2 regions of the Kurthia sp. FSL E2-0154 genome follow, and region 2 is predicted to be linked to the other one. Evidence: a T-box and tRNA genes for the amino acid it is inferred to sense, from the RefSeq annotation. Region 2 holds a T-box; the other holds one or more tRNA genes.
The links. The T-box of region 2 lies ahead of serS (serine--tRNA ligase). A T-box ahead of a tRNA ligase gene usually reads a tRNA of that ligase, here a tRNA-Ser.
Positions count from the first base shown of each region.

Region 1 (7,001 bases), 890 kb from region 2:
CTAGACTTAGGATCTAGCGCCGCAAGGCGTGGGGGTTCGACTCCCTTCACCCGCACCATAGTTTCTTATAATTTCATAACTGTCAGATAAAAATATCTAAGCATATTGCGGAAGTAGTTCAGTGGTAGAACACCACCTTGCCAAGGTGGGGGTCGCGAGTTCGAACCTCGTCTTCCGCTCCAAATATGCCGGGGTGGCGGAACTGGCAGACGCACAGGACTTAAAATCCTGCGGTGAGTGATCACCGTGCCGGTTCGATTCCGGCCCTCGGCACCATTTTTTAAAAACCGTATATTATTTTTGCGCCCGTAGCTCAATTGGATAGAGCGTCTGACTACGGATCAGAAGGTTGTGGATTCGACTTCTGCCGGGCGCACCATTTCCGGAATGTAGCTCAGCTTGGTAGAGCACTTGGTTTGGGACCAAGGGGTCGCAGGTTCGAATCCTGTCATTCCGACCATTAACAACATACCCATTATATTGGGGCCTTAGCTCAGCTGGGAGAGCGCCTGCCTTGCACGCAGGAGGTCAGCGGTTCGATCCCGCTAGGCTCCACCAATTTAAAACTTTAACCAATATTATTATGGCGGCCTAGCTCAGCTGGCTAGAGCGTCCGGTTCATACCCGGGAGGTCGGGGGTTCGATCCCCTCGGCCGCCATATTACCTAAAGGACCTTTAGCTCAGTTGGTTAGAGCAGACGGCTCATAACCGTCCGGTCGCAGGTTCGAGTCCTGCAAGGTCCACCAAGTAAGAACTTTATATACTATCTCGGAGGAATACCCAAGTCTGGCTGAAGGGATCGGTCTTGAAAACCGACAGGCGGGTCAAACCGCGCGGGGGTTCGAATCCCTCTTCCTCCTCCATATTAGCCATACCATACAATATAAATATTATTATCGCGGGGTGGAGCAGTTCGGTAGCTCGTCGGGCTCATAACCCGAAGGTCGCAGGTTCAAATCCTGTCCCCGCAACCAATTAAAAATGGTCCGGTAGTTCAGCTGGTTAGAATGCCTGCCTGTCACGCAGGAGGTCGCGGGTTCGAGTCCCGTCCGGACCGCCATTTTTACAAAATATACATAAATACAATCATGGGTTTGTAGCTCAGTTGGTAGAGCATTAGATTGAAGCTCTAAGTGTCGGCGGTTCGATTCCGTCCAAACCCACCATGATTGCGGGTGTAGTTTAGTGGTAAAACCACAGCCTTCCAAGCTGTTGTCGGGAGTTCGATTCTCCTCACCCGCTCCAAAATGGGCCTATAGCTCAGCTGGTTAGAGCGCACGCCTGATAAGCGTGAGGTCGATGGTTCGAGTCCATTTAGGCCCACCATTTATATGATTCCGTTGTAGCTCAGTTGGTAGTAGCATCTGACTGTTAATCAGAGGGTCGCAGGTTCGAGTCCTGCCAACGGAGCCATATGGGGAAGTACTCAAGTGGCTGAAGAGGCGCCCCTGCTAAGGGTGTAGGTCGGGCAACCGGCGCGAGGGTTCAAATCCCTCCTTCTCCGCCATATTGGCCCCTTGGTCAAGCGGTTAAGACACCGCCCTTTCACGGCGGTAACACGGGTTCGAATCCCGTAGGGGTCATACTAATAATCGATTGCATATTATATGCAATCGATTATTTTTTTGTTTTTTAAATTATTTGGTCGGGTATTCTAACAAATATCTAGTATTAATTGAATATATGAAGTAACAGCGGTTATTTTATCTGGATGCATTATTGCCATAATGCAAGTTCAGGAGTTATTTGCCAATGAAAAAACCATACCGATTGTTATGAAAAAAATATAGAAGAAGAAAATAAAGTGCTACTTATTCAAAATAAAAATACCTTGAAAAAGAATATTAAAAGTAAAGAAGCTCTTTTAATTAACTTAAATACGAATCAAGTACTTTATGCAAAAGAAGCTGAAAAAAGAGCTTATCCAGATTCTTTAACTAAATTAATGACTGTTACTGTTGCATTAGAGAATATTCCGAATTTACAAAATAAAGTAACCGTTCCGAATTCAATTTTTGATTATATTCAACAAACAAACGCTTCGATTGTTGGATTTAAGCCTAATGAAAAAGTGAGAGTTGAAGATAGACTTTATGGTGTTATGTTACATTCAGGAGCAGATGCATCTTTAGCTATTGCAAAATATGTTGTAGGTGATGAAAAAAACTTCGTTCATTTAATGAATGAGAAGCTAAAAGAACTTGATATGAATCAAACTCATTTTGAAAATGTTGAAGGTCTCCATCATGGTAATCATTATTTAACTGCATATGATTTAATGAAGTTGCTTCAATATGGAATGAAAAACATAACATTTAAAGAAATCTTCTCTGCTAAACAGTATGGTGTTCAAAAACGTATTTACGTCCTCAAGGGTTTTCATTCTCAAGCACACTGTTTAATAAAATAAACTCTAATAAAAGTGTTCTTTTACATTTGTAGGTGAAAAAACAGGATATACATTAGAGAGTGATTTGTCACTTGCTTCAGTTGCTAATAAAAAGGGGAAGGGGCTGCAAGTGGAGAACCAATGCACATTGTAGATGCAACAACATTATATTCTGCTATTAATAAAAGTCGAAACGATGTCGTTACAGAACGATATTGTTTTGACTTTTTTCTTATATTTACTAGAACAATGTCTAAAACATCTATATAGTTAAAGTAATGGAATAGTAAAACGAGGTGTAAGAATGGAAATAATTGATTTGCATTGTGACGTTCTTTATACATTATCACAAGCAGAAGCACCAATCTCTTTTAAAAACAATGAGAAACTAGAAGTAACGTTAGAACAATTAAAAAAGACAAATACGAAATTACAAGTATTTGCGATTTTTATAGACGATACACTAAATGAAAATCAACGATACTTAGAAGCGATTCGCCAAGTAGAAATTTTTCATCAGGAAATCATAACACCTTATGAAGAAATGGTACACATTACAGATTGGAAACAACTACAACAATTACAACCAAATCAAATCGGTGCTGTTCTAAGTTTAGAAGGCTGCGATGCAATTGGTTCAGATCTGCGAAAACTCCAAACATTTATAGATGCAGGCATTTTATTATGCGGTCTAACATGGAATCATGAAAATGCAGTAGCTTATGGCGCTGAAGAGAATCCAGCAATGGGGATTAAACCTTTTGGTCGAGAAGTCATTGCTTTATTAAATGCACATCACATTATTATCGATGTATCGCATTTAAATGAACAGGGTTTTTGGGATACGTTGCAAGAAGCAAAGTATGTGATTGCTAGTCACTCAAATGCACGTGCTATTCAAGATCATCCACGTAATTTATATGATCAACAATTAAGAGCAGTTGCTGAAAAAGGTGGGCATGTACATTGTGTATTCTATCCTCCTTTTATTAGCAATGAAGCATCTGTGACAATTGATGACTTAGTAAAGCATATTAAACATCTTGCTAAAATTATCACACCATCTAGAGTTGGTCTTGGCTCAGATTTTGAGGGAATTGATTTGTATGTTGAAAATCTGACGAGAACAGAGGAAATACCGAATCTTTTACAAGCATTAGAGGGTATTTTTACAACAGAAGAAATAAAAGGAATTGCAGCTGAAAACTTTCAACATTTTATTTCTAAAATCGAAAGAAGCTAGGATTTATTATGTGCTGAATAGCTTATAAAGTTGTATGATAGTATATGAAGTAAGTATGTACGAGTAGATTTAGAATCTACTGACGGAGGTAATTTTGATGAATCGTAAATTGTCGACGATAAACGGCGATCTAAGTAAAACTGATCAGTCGACAGTCCACTTTTATATTGAGTCGAAAGAGTTAGAAACACAATCTACTTTAGTATTTTTTGAAATCGGCGAAGAAAAGTTTAAGGGACAATGTTTTTATTGGCAAAACAAAGATAAAGATTTCACTTTAGTTGGGCTAGGTCATGCTTATACAATTAAAAGTAATGATGCAGATGCTCGCTATGAAGATGTTGAAAAAGCATGGAAGCATTTGATTCATTCAACATCGTTAAAAGGAATTAAACAACAACCCATTCTATTTGGTAGCTTTACCTTTGATCCGAAAAAAGGTGTATCGGATGAATGGGCGAATTTTTCGCATGCGAATTTCGCACTGGCAAAACACCAATTAGTAGAGTCAAATGGACGTTTTTATATGAACACGCATCTTGTATCAGATGAAGTCATTACAGATGAAGATATTGAGCTTGCACGAGAAGAACGAGAAGCATTGCTTGAACAAGCGAAAGGACGTACATTAAAGACGTATATCAAACCACATGTTGTATTAACAGAAGAACCGTATAAAGAGGAATATCTTCAATCTATTACACAAGTAACAAATCAAATCAAAGCAAAACAAGCAGATAAAGTCGTGATTGCGCGCTCACTTGCGCTGACGTTTGACAAAGAAGTAAATACGTCGAATTTATTAGCGCAACTTTCAGAAGAACAACCAGAAAGTTATTTATTTGCACAGGAGCAAGGGCAAGACTTGTTTTTAGGTGCCACACCTGAGCGACTAGTTTTTGTAAATCATAAAAAAGCGTATTCATCTTGTGTAGCGGGTTCAATTCGACGTGGTACAACGGTTCAAGAAGATGAGGAGTTTGGACGTATTCTTTTAAATGATACGAAGAATTTACAAGAACATCAGTATGTTGTAGATATGATTTCAAATTCATTTAAAGAAACGTGTGAACAGTATACGTTACCAAATCATCCAGATTTATTAAAGATTCGTGATATTCAGCATCTTCATACGCCAATTGAAGGTATTTTAAAAGAAGATGCGACAATCTTACAAATGGTTGAAAAATTACATCCAACGCCTGCGCTTGGAGGGTCACCACGTGAAGTTGCGATGGAGATGATTCGCCAGTATGAACCGATGAATCGTGGTGTATATGCAGCACCAATTGGTTGGCTTAACGCAGATGGCGACGGTGAGTTTGCTGTTGCGATTCGTTCAGCATTATTACAAGATAAAAAAGCTTATTTATATGCAGGCGGCGGCATTGTAGCAGATTCTGAACCACAAAGTGAATACGAGGAAACATTGGTGAAGTTTAGACCGATGTTACGTACATTAGGAGGAAAGTTGAATGATGAATAAGCAAATTCTATCGGATTATGTTTATCGAATCATCGGCTCATTAGCAGAGTCTGGCGTAACCGATGTTGTTATAAGTCCAGGATCACGTTCGACACCTCTTGCTTATGGGTTTGCATCTTCTAAAGAGTTTAACGTAGTTCGACAAGTAGATGAGCGCTCAGCAGCCTTTTTAGCGCTAGGTATGGCGAAAACAAAGGCGAAGCCTGTTGTGTTACTCTGTACATCAGGGACAGCAGCAGCCAACTACTTTCCTGCGATTGTAGAAGCATATTATGCACGAGTTCCACTTATTATTTTAACAGCAGATCGTCCGCATGAACTGCGCGACGTCGGAGCACCGCAAGCGATTAATCAACCGGACTTATATGGACATCATGTGAAATGGTCTGTTGATTTACCAATTCCAGACGAATATGAAGCGACACTGCCTCATATTGAACGTCATATTGCACGCGCTACAACTGTGTCGATGGCTTCTCCTAAAGGACCTGTACATTTAAATATTCCTTTTAGAGAACCGCTTTTGATTGATTTTCAAGATGAATTACCAAAGCCAACTTTTCATCAGTCATTTACTGCGAAACTCGTACCAAGTAATGATGCACTACAATTTTGGAAAGAGGCTATTCAACAAGCTAGAAAAGGTTTTGTTGTAATGGGGGAATTAGCAGAAGGTACAGATTTAAACGAAGTTTGGTCATTTATTCGTACATTAAAGTGGCCTGTATTAGTTGAAAGTTTATCGCAGCTACGTACCCAAGTGCCAAATGACTGTAAGCATTATGTGATCGAACATTATGATAGTATCTTAAAAAATGATGTATTTAAAAAGAACATGCATCCAGATACGGTCATTCGATTTGGTGCGCAGCCTGTTTCAAAGCCGCTAACACTATTTTTAAAAGCCGTGAAACCTCGTACTTTTATTACAGTAGATGAAGATAGTTTATTTAGAGATCCGTTAGGTGTTACAACTACACACATTCAAGCAGAAATCGATTCTTGGATGTCTGATTTTAATGTAGATGAGATGAACTATGATGTGGAATATCAACAAATCTTTACACGAGCAAATGAAATTGCATGTCAACATGTCAAAGCCTATATTGCTCAAGAGCATGATGAAGGTGCACTGGCAGGAACGCTGTTTGAATGTTTACCAGATCAAAGTGATTTAGTTGTGAGCAGTAGTATGCCAATACGTGATGTAGATACATTCTTCTATCAAACTGAACGTAATATTCGTATATTTGCGAATCGTGGTGCAAATGGTATTGATGGTGTTGTATCTACTGCAATTGGCGCACAATTAGGTACGATGCGCGACACGTACTTATTAATTGGTGATTTAGCATTTTTACATGATGCGAATGGTTTGCTTGCGAGTCGTTATCAAGATACACAGTTAACGATTATTGTGATGAATAATGATGGTGGCGGTATTTTCTCTTATTTAGCACAATCATCTATTGAAGCACATTATGAACAATTATTTGGTACACCTACAGGGCTTGGCTTTGAAGAATTGGCACGTATGTATGATGCACAGTATGAGCATGTTCATACGAAGGAAGAATTTAAGTCTGTTTTACAACAACCGAAAGAAAAAAATCTTCGAATCATTGAAGTACAAACGAATCGTGAAGAGAATGTTGTCACACATCGTAAACTATGGGCAGGCATGAATGAGGAGCTTAATCAATTATGGCAAGTGTAATAACGAATATACGTGGCATTGATGTACATTATGAAGTACATAATGCCCGACAAGAGCAAACAATTGTCTTTTTACATGGCTTTACAGGTAGTACACGCACGTGGGATGAAGTGATTGAACAACTTCCTGCTACACATCGTCTGATTACGATTGACTTAGTTGGAC
Region 1 covers NZ_JBBOPO010000001.1:1,722,406-1,729,406, reverse strand. Annotated here, with positions in the region: tRNA gene MHB75_RS08530 (tRNA-Leu) at 1-58, shown strand, start outside; tRNA gene MHB75_RS08525 (tRNA-Gly) at 108-182, shown strand; tRNA gene MHB75_RS08520 (tRNA-Leu) at 188-276, shown strand; tRNA gene MHB75_RS08515 (tRNA-Arg) at 303-379, shown strand; tRNA gene MHB75_RS08510 (tRNA-Pro) at 384-460, shown strand; tRNA gene MHB75_RS08505 (tRNA-Ala) at 483-558, shown strand; tRNA gene MHB75_RS08500 (tRNA-Met) at 586-659, shown strand; tRNA gene MHB75_RS08495 (tRNA-Ile) at 671-747, shown strand; tRNA gene MHB75_RS08490 (tRNA-Ser) at 772-864, shown strand; tRNA gene MHB75_RS08485 (tRNA-Met) at 899-975, shown strand; tRNA gene MHB75_RS08480 (tRNA-Asp) at 985-1,061, shown strand; tRNA gene MHB75_RS08475 (tRNA-Phe) at 1,092-1,167, shown strand; tRNA gene MHB75_RS08470 (tRNA-Gly) at 1,173-1,246, shown strand; tRNA gene MHB75_RS08465 (tRNA-Ile) at 1,251-1,327, shown strand; tRNA gene MHB75_RS08460 (tRNA-Asn) at 1,338-1,414, shown strand; tRNA gene MHB75_RS08455 (tRNA-Ser) at 1,418-1,508, shown strand; tRNA gene MHB75_RS08450 (tRNA-Glu) at 1,513-1,584, shown strand; gene MHB75_RS08445 (D-alanyl-D-alanine carboxypeptidase family protein) at 1,833-2,411, shown strand; gene MHB75_RS08440 (dipeptidase) at 2,695-3,633, shown strand; gene MHB75_RS08435 (isochorismate synthase) at 3,731-5,119, shown strand; gene menD (2-succinyl-5-enolpyruvyl-6-hydroxy-3-cyclohexene-1-carboxylic-acid synthase) at 5,109-6,836, shown strand; gene menH (2-succinyl-6-hydroxy-2,4-cyclohexadiene-1-carboxylate synthase) at 6,824-7,001, shown strand, end outside.
Region 1: it encodes a tRNA-Ser, which carries the amino acid that the T-box ahead of serS (serine--tRNA ligase) is inferred to sense. The anticodon was not compared.

Region 2 (7,001 bases):
GTTGTAGCAGGTGTTGGGGTACCACAAATTACAGCAATTTATGATTGTGCTACTGTTGCTCGTAAAATGGGTAAAACAATTATCGCAGACGGTGGCATCAAGTATTCTGGTGATATCGTAAAAGCTTTAGCTGCTGGTGGACATGTTGTAATGTTAGGTTCATTATTAGCTGGAACTTCTGAATCTCCTGGAGATACTGAAATCTTCCAAGGTCGTCGCTTTAAAGTATATCGTGGTATGGGTTCTGTATCAGCAATGGAAAATGGCTCGAAAGACCGTTACTTCCAAGATGATGCGAAAAAATTAGTTCCAGAAGGTATTGAAGGTCGTCTTCCTTATAAAGGTGCACTAGCTGATACAATTCATCAGTTAGTTGGTGGTGTTCGCGCAGGTATGGGTTACTGTGGAACAAAAGATTTACAAGATCTTCGTGAAAACGCACAATTTGTACGTATGACTGGAGCTGGCTTACGTGAAAGTCATCCACATGATGTACAAATTACAAAAGAAGCACCGAACTATTCATTACAATAAAACGTCTAAATTAACACTAAACAGTCACTCGCGCTGTTTAGTGTTTTTTTATATGTCTTTTTGATAACAAAGCTTTTAAAAGAGATATTATATGTTAAAATTAGCGAGAAACATCATACATATTCTGGAGGTAGAAGGGTGAAGAATTTACAGAAAAATACGATTATGCAACTAACATTATCTGTCGTAATGTTTGTAAGCATGATTCTGCTAGCAATCCCACACCAAGCAAAAGCAGCAGAAAATCTTGGTATCCATGCAAAAGCTGCTATCTTAATTGATGCAGATACGGGTAAAATACTATACGAAAAAAATGCAGGAAAATCGTTAGGTATTGCAAGTATGTCAAAAATGATGACAGAATACATTTTATTAGACCAAGTGAAAGCTGGTAAAATTAAATGGGATCAAAAGTACAAAGTTTCAGATTATGCTTATAAAATTTCACAGGACCGTGCACTAAGTAACGTCCCATTACGTGCTGATGGTGAATATACAATTCGTGAATTATATGATGCAATGGCAATTTATTCAGCGAATGCAGCAACAATTGCGATTGCAGAAACAATTGCAGGTTCTGAAACAGAATTCTTAAAATTAATGAACAAAAAAGCAAAAGAATTAGGCTTGAAAGACTATGAATTCTTTAATTCATCTGGTTTAAATAACGCACAATTACAAGGTATGCAACCAGTTGGTACACCAAATAAAGGTGAAAATAAAATGTCAGCACGTTCAGTTGCATTGCTTGCATATCGTTTATTAAAAGACCATCCAGAAGTGTTAGAAACATCAAGTATTCCTTCAAAAGTATTCCGTAAAGGTACAGATGATGCGATTAAGATGGATAACTGGAACTTCATGTTAAAAGGTTTAGTATTTGAATATGAAGGCGTAGATGGTCTGAAAACAGGTACAACAGATTATGCTGGACAATGCTTCACTGGTACAGCTAAACGCGGTAATACACGTCTTATTTCAGTTGTAATGGATGCAACTGATGCAGATGGTAATAACGAAAATAAAAAAGCACGTTTTGATGCAACAAAGGCATTATTTGATTATGGATTCAACCAATTCTCAACAGAAAAAATCGTTTCAAAAGGTCAAACTTTTAAAGGGAACGAAACAGTAGCAGTTGAAAATGGTAAAGAAAAACAAGTAAAAGTAGCAGCAAAAGAAGAATTATCAATGATGGTTAAAACAAATGATGCAAAAGAATATACTGCAAATGTTGTTTTAGATAAAAAATCATTAAATGCACCTGTTAAAAAAGGTGAAGTGGTTGGACACATTGAAGTGAAAAATAAAGCTGGAAAAGATTATGGCTTTATTGATCCGAAAATTAAAGCCTTAGAAGTTGTTACAATAGAAGCTGTAGAAGAAAAAGGTTGGTTTACAAAAGTATTTAGTGCAATTGGTGATTTCTTCTCAAACTTATGGAATAAAGTGTTTTAATAGAATAAATAAAAAAGAATCGTACGATGACACGATTCTTTTTTATTTATGCTTGAAATCCCCAAATATTCATTAATAAATGGATGGATTCTTCAATTTTATCTTCAGAAATCCCACCAAACCCCAATAACAAACGATTTTTGTAAGTGGGATGTTCTTTCAATAAATATTGTTGAATGGAAGCGATTCGTATACCTTGTTCTAATGCAATTTTGCTAAGAGCAGTCGCATCTTTTTCATGTGAAACATGCACCATAATATGCATTCCTGCTTGTTCACCTGATATTTTAATCTGTGGTGCATAAGCTTTTAATGTATGCGTAATTTTTTCGAGTTTTTTTCTATAAATTTTACGCATTCGGTTCAGATGTTTTGAGAAATGACCTTCATGCATAAATTGTGCCAAAGTATATTGATCAATTCTTGGTACAGTGCAAGTATAATAGCTCTCTCTTGCTTTATAATCGGCTAATAATGTTTTTGGTAAAACAAAATAAGCAATTCGTAAAGAAGGCATTAATGATTTGGAGAATGTACTCATATAAATTACTTTATCATCATGGTCTAAACCTTGTAATGCTGCAATCGGTTTACCAGTATAGCGAAATTCACTATCATAGTCATCTTCAATAATATAGTGATGAGGTGATTTCATTGCCCAATTTAATAATTGAACACGTCTGTTCGCCGATAGAATAGCACCTGTCGGGAACTGATGAGAAGGCGTAACATAAGCAATTGTAGCTTCAGATTGCTCAAGTTCTTGGACATCCATACCATCTTCATCAACAGTAATTGGTGTTGTTGGCTGATTGTATTGTGTGAAAATGTGGTGCGTCATCGTATAACCAGGGTTTTCAACTGCATAGTGATGTTGATTTCCAAGTAAAGAAACAATCATTGGTAACAATTGTTCTGTACCAGAGCCAATCACAATTTGTTCTGGCTGACATCGTACACCGCGAGATTGGTATAAATATGCCGCAATTTCTTTTCGTAAATCGTACTCCCCTTGTGCATCACCCATTAATAATAGGTGAGCATGTTCCTCATCAATCGCATCTTTCATATATTTACGCCAAATTTTAAACGGAAACGACTGTAAGTCAATTTGCCCAGGATTAAAATCAATTTTCACTTCAATTTCTGGTGCATTTAATAATTTTTGAGTTTGCTCTTTATCAATATAAGCAAGTGTTTCAATGTCTTCTACAAAATAACCAACGCGTGATTTTGATAAAACATAGCCTTCAGCTAATAATTGACCATAAGCTAATTCAATTGTAGTTTGGCTAATATTTAAAAATTCAGCTAATTTTCTTTTCGACGGTAGCTTCTCATTTGTCGCAATTTCACCGTTTACAATACTCTCTTTAATTCCTCTGTAAAGCTGTTCATATAGCGGTTCTGATGATGTCTTATCTAATTGAAACATGAGCATATCCATTGTCTTCACCCTAACTGACCTTATTAAATATATTAAAACTGAATCTTTTAAAAAGGTCAATATAAATTATTATGGGATATATAGAAAATAAAGGGAGGAATTATTCATGGTTCAATTAGGTACAGATTTAGTTAAAAGAGGTATGGCTCAAATGCAAAAAGGCGGCGTTATTATGGATGTTATTAACGCTGAGCAAGCAAAAATCGCAGAAGCTTCTGGCGCAGTAGCAGTTATGGCACTAGAAATGGTTCCATCTGATATTCGTAAAGCGGGTGGTGTTGCACGTATGGCTGATCCACGTGTTGTTGAAGAAGTAATGAATGCAGTATCGATTCCAGTTATGGCAAAAGGTCGTATTGGTCATATTGTAGAAGCGCGTATTTTAGAGTCAATGGGTGTGGATTATATTGACGAGAGTGAAGTATTAACACCAGCAGATGAAGAATATCATTTATTAAAAAATGAATTCAGCGTACCATTCGTATGTGGTTGTCGTGATTTAGGTGAAGCTGCTCGTCGTATTGGTGAAGGAGCTTCAATGCTTCGTACAAAAGGTGAGCCGGGAACAGGTAACATCGTAGAAGCAGTTCGTCATATGCGTAAAGTGAATGCGCAAGTAAAACAAATCGCAAATATGAGTCCAGATGAAATTATGACGGCAGCTAAAGAGCTTGGCGCACCGTATGAAGTATTATTAGAAATTCATCGCTTAAAGCGTTTACCAGTAGTAAACTTTGCAGCAGGTGGTATCGCAACACCAGCAGACGCAGCATTAATGATGGAGTTAGGTGCTGACGGCGTATTCGTAGGTTCTGGTATCTTCAAGTCTGAATCACCAGAAAAATTCGCAAACGCCATCGTTCAAGCAACAACACATTACCAAGATTATGAATTAATTGCACGTGTGTCAAAAGAGATTGGTACACCGATGAAAGGTCTTGAAATCGCCTCTTTAGCTCCTGAAGCACGCATGCAGAATCGAGGTTGGTAATATGAAGGTTGGTGTTCTAGCTTTACAAGGTGCTGTTGAAGAGCATATTCATGCGATTGAAGGTATTGGTGCTGAAGGAATCGCAATTAAAAATGCAGAACAATTAAATGAGATAGACGGCTTAATTTTACCGGGCGGTGAAAGTACGGCTATGCGTAAACTCATCGACTATCATGAGATGATGCCAGCTTTAAAAGATTTCAAAAAGCCAATTCTTGGAACATGTGCAGGGTTAATTCTTTTAGCAGACTGCGTTGAAGGTTCTGAAGCACATATCGGTGGTATGAATATTTGGGTGCGTCGTAATTCATTTGGGCGACAAATTGATTCGTTCTCTACGGAATTAACAGTTCAAGGTTTAGACACACCATACGAAGCAGTTTTCATTCGTGCACCACATATAGACCGTGTTGGTGAAGGTGTTGAAGTGCTTGCAATGTATGGTGATAAGATTGTACTTGTACAACAAGGAAATAAAATTGGGTGCGCATTTCATCCTGAATTAACAGATGATTTACGTATTATGGAACTATTAAAAGAACAGATTCAACAGAGTAAACTTGCACAACCTTCAAATGTATTGTAAAGTATGGTTAAATTAATATTTATTACGATGATAGGAAGTAGTAGCGAGTTTATTCTTTTTAAGAGAGTCAACGGTTGGTGAGAGTTGATAAAGAACCTTGTGAATCCGTCCTGGAGTTGCTCGGCTGAAATCATAGTAGGCTGTAGCCGGCTTTACATAGCCGTTATAAATTGAAGCGGATTAAGCAATTTTGTGCTTAATCAATTAGGGTGGCAACGCGGGTATGCTCTCGTCCCTTCACTATGGGGATGAGGGCTTTTTTGTGCCTTTTCCTAGAATTTATAAAGATTGCAAGTGCTATAGGCTTCATCTACATCGAATAAGGAATGGAGGAATATACATGTTAGATATTAAACGTGTACGTGCAAATTATACTGAGATTAAAGAAAAGTTAGCGCATCGTAATGAGGATTTAGGGACATTCGATCATTTTGAAGAATGGGATCAACAGCGTCGTGAATTAATCGCAAAAACAGAAGTCCTAAAAGCAGAACGTAATAAAGCTTCTGAAGCGATTGCTCAAAAGAAACGCAATAAAGAAAATGCAGATGATGCAATTCTTCAAATGCGTGAACTTGGTGATCAAATTAAAGGACTAGATGCACAATTAAATGAGGTCGAAGAGAAATTCCATCATATGATGATGCGTTTACCAAACATCCCGCATGAGTCTGTGCCTGTAGGCGAAGATGAGGACGCGAACCAAGAAGTATATACTTGGGGGGAAGTACCAACATTCGATTTTGAACCTCAACCACACTGGGACTTAGGTACAAACTTAAATATTATTGATTTCGAACGTGCTGGTAAAGTAACAGGTAGTCGTTTTGTATTTTATCGTGGAGCAGGTGCTCGTTTAGAACGTGCATTAATTAACTTCATGATGGATTATCATGCAGACAAACACGGTTATGAAGAAATGTTACCACCTTACATGGTAAACCGTACAAGCTTAACAGGTACAGGTCAATTGCCGAAATTTGAAGAAGATGCATTCTTAATTGAGAAAGAAGATTACTTCTTAATTCCAACTGCTGAAGTACCTGTAACAAACTTCTTCCGTGATGAAATTTTAACTGCTGAAGACTTACCAAAAGGTTTTAATGCATATAGCGCAAACTTCCGTTCAGAAGCAGGTTCAGCTGGTCGCGATACACGTGGTTTAATTCGTCAACACCAATTCAATAAAGTTGAGTTAGTACGTTTTGTAAAACCAGAAGAATCTTATGAACAACTTGAATTACTAACAGGTCATGCTGAAGCAATTCTACAAGCTTTACAATTACCATACCGTAAATTGTTAATGTGCACAGGTGACTTAGGTTTCACTGCTGCTAAAAAATATGATTTAGAAGTATGGATCCCAACACAAAATATTTATCGTGAAATTTCTTCTTGTTCAAACTTCGAAGATTTCCAAGCGCGTCGTGCCAATATCCGTTTCCGTCGTGAAAAAGGTGCAAAACCAGAATATGTACACACATTAAATGGTTCAGGTCTTGCAATTGGTCGTACAGTAGCGGCGATTTTAGAAAACTATCAACAAGCTGATGGTTCTGTCGTAGTGCCAGAAGTTTTACGTCCTTATATGGGCGGGTTAGAAGTTATTTCTAACTAATATAAAAGACAACATCGCATTAATTTGTGATGTTGTCTTTTTTTGCTTTTTTCTCAGCTTTTTTGCGTGCACGTAATTCTTTAAAGAAAGTCGTTAAAATACTACCACATTCGTCAGCTAAAACACCTTCTGCAACTTCACATACATGGTTCATACGAGAATCTGTTAATAATGAATGTAATGAATGAACACAACCTGCCTTTAGATCACGAGCCCCATATACCACACGAGGGATTCTCGATTGTAGAATTGCTCCAGCGCACATAGGACAAGGTTCTAATGTTACATAAAGTGTTGTATTTTCTAATCGCCAACTATCTAGTTTTACACATGCTTGTTGAATCGCCATTAGTTCTGCATGTGTTAC
Region 2 covers NZ_JBBOPO010000001.1:2,609,051-2,616,051, forward strand. Annotated here, with positions in the region: gene guaB (IMP dehydrogenase) at 1-534, shown strand, start outside; gene MHB75_RS12995 (serine hydrolase) at 673-1,992, shown strand; gene pdxR (MocR-like pyridoxine biosynthesis transcription factor PdxR) at 2,039-3,439, opposite strand; gene pdxS (pyridoxal 5'-phosphate synthase lyase subunit PdxS) at 3,546-4,430, shown strand; gene pdxT (pyridoxal 5'-phosphate synthase glutaminase subunit PdxT) at 4,432-5,016, shown strand; T-box leader at 5,035-5,256, shown strand; gene serS (serine--tRNA ligase) at 5,357-6,634, shown strand; gene tadA (tRNA adenosine(34) deaminase TadA) at 6,654-7,001, opposite strand, start outside.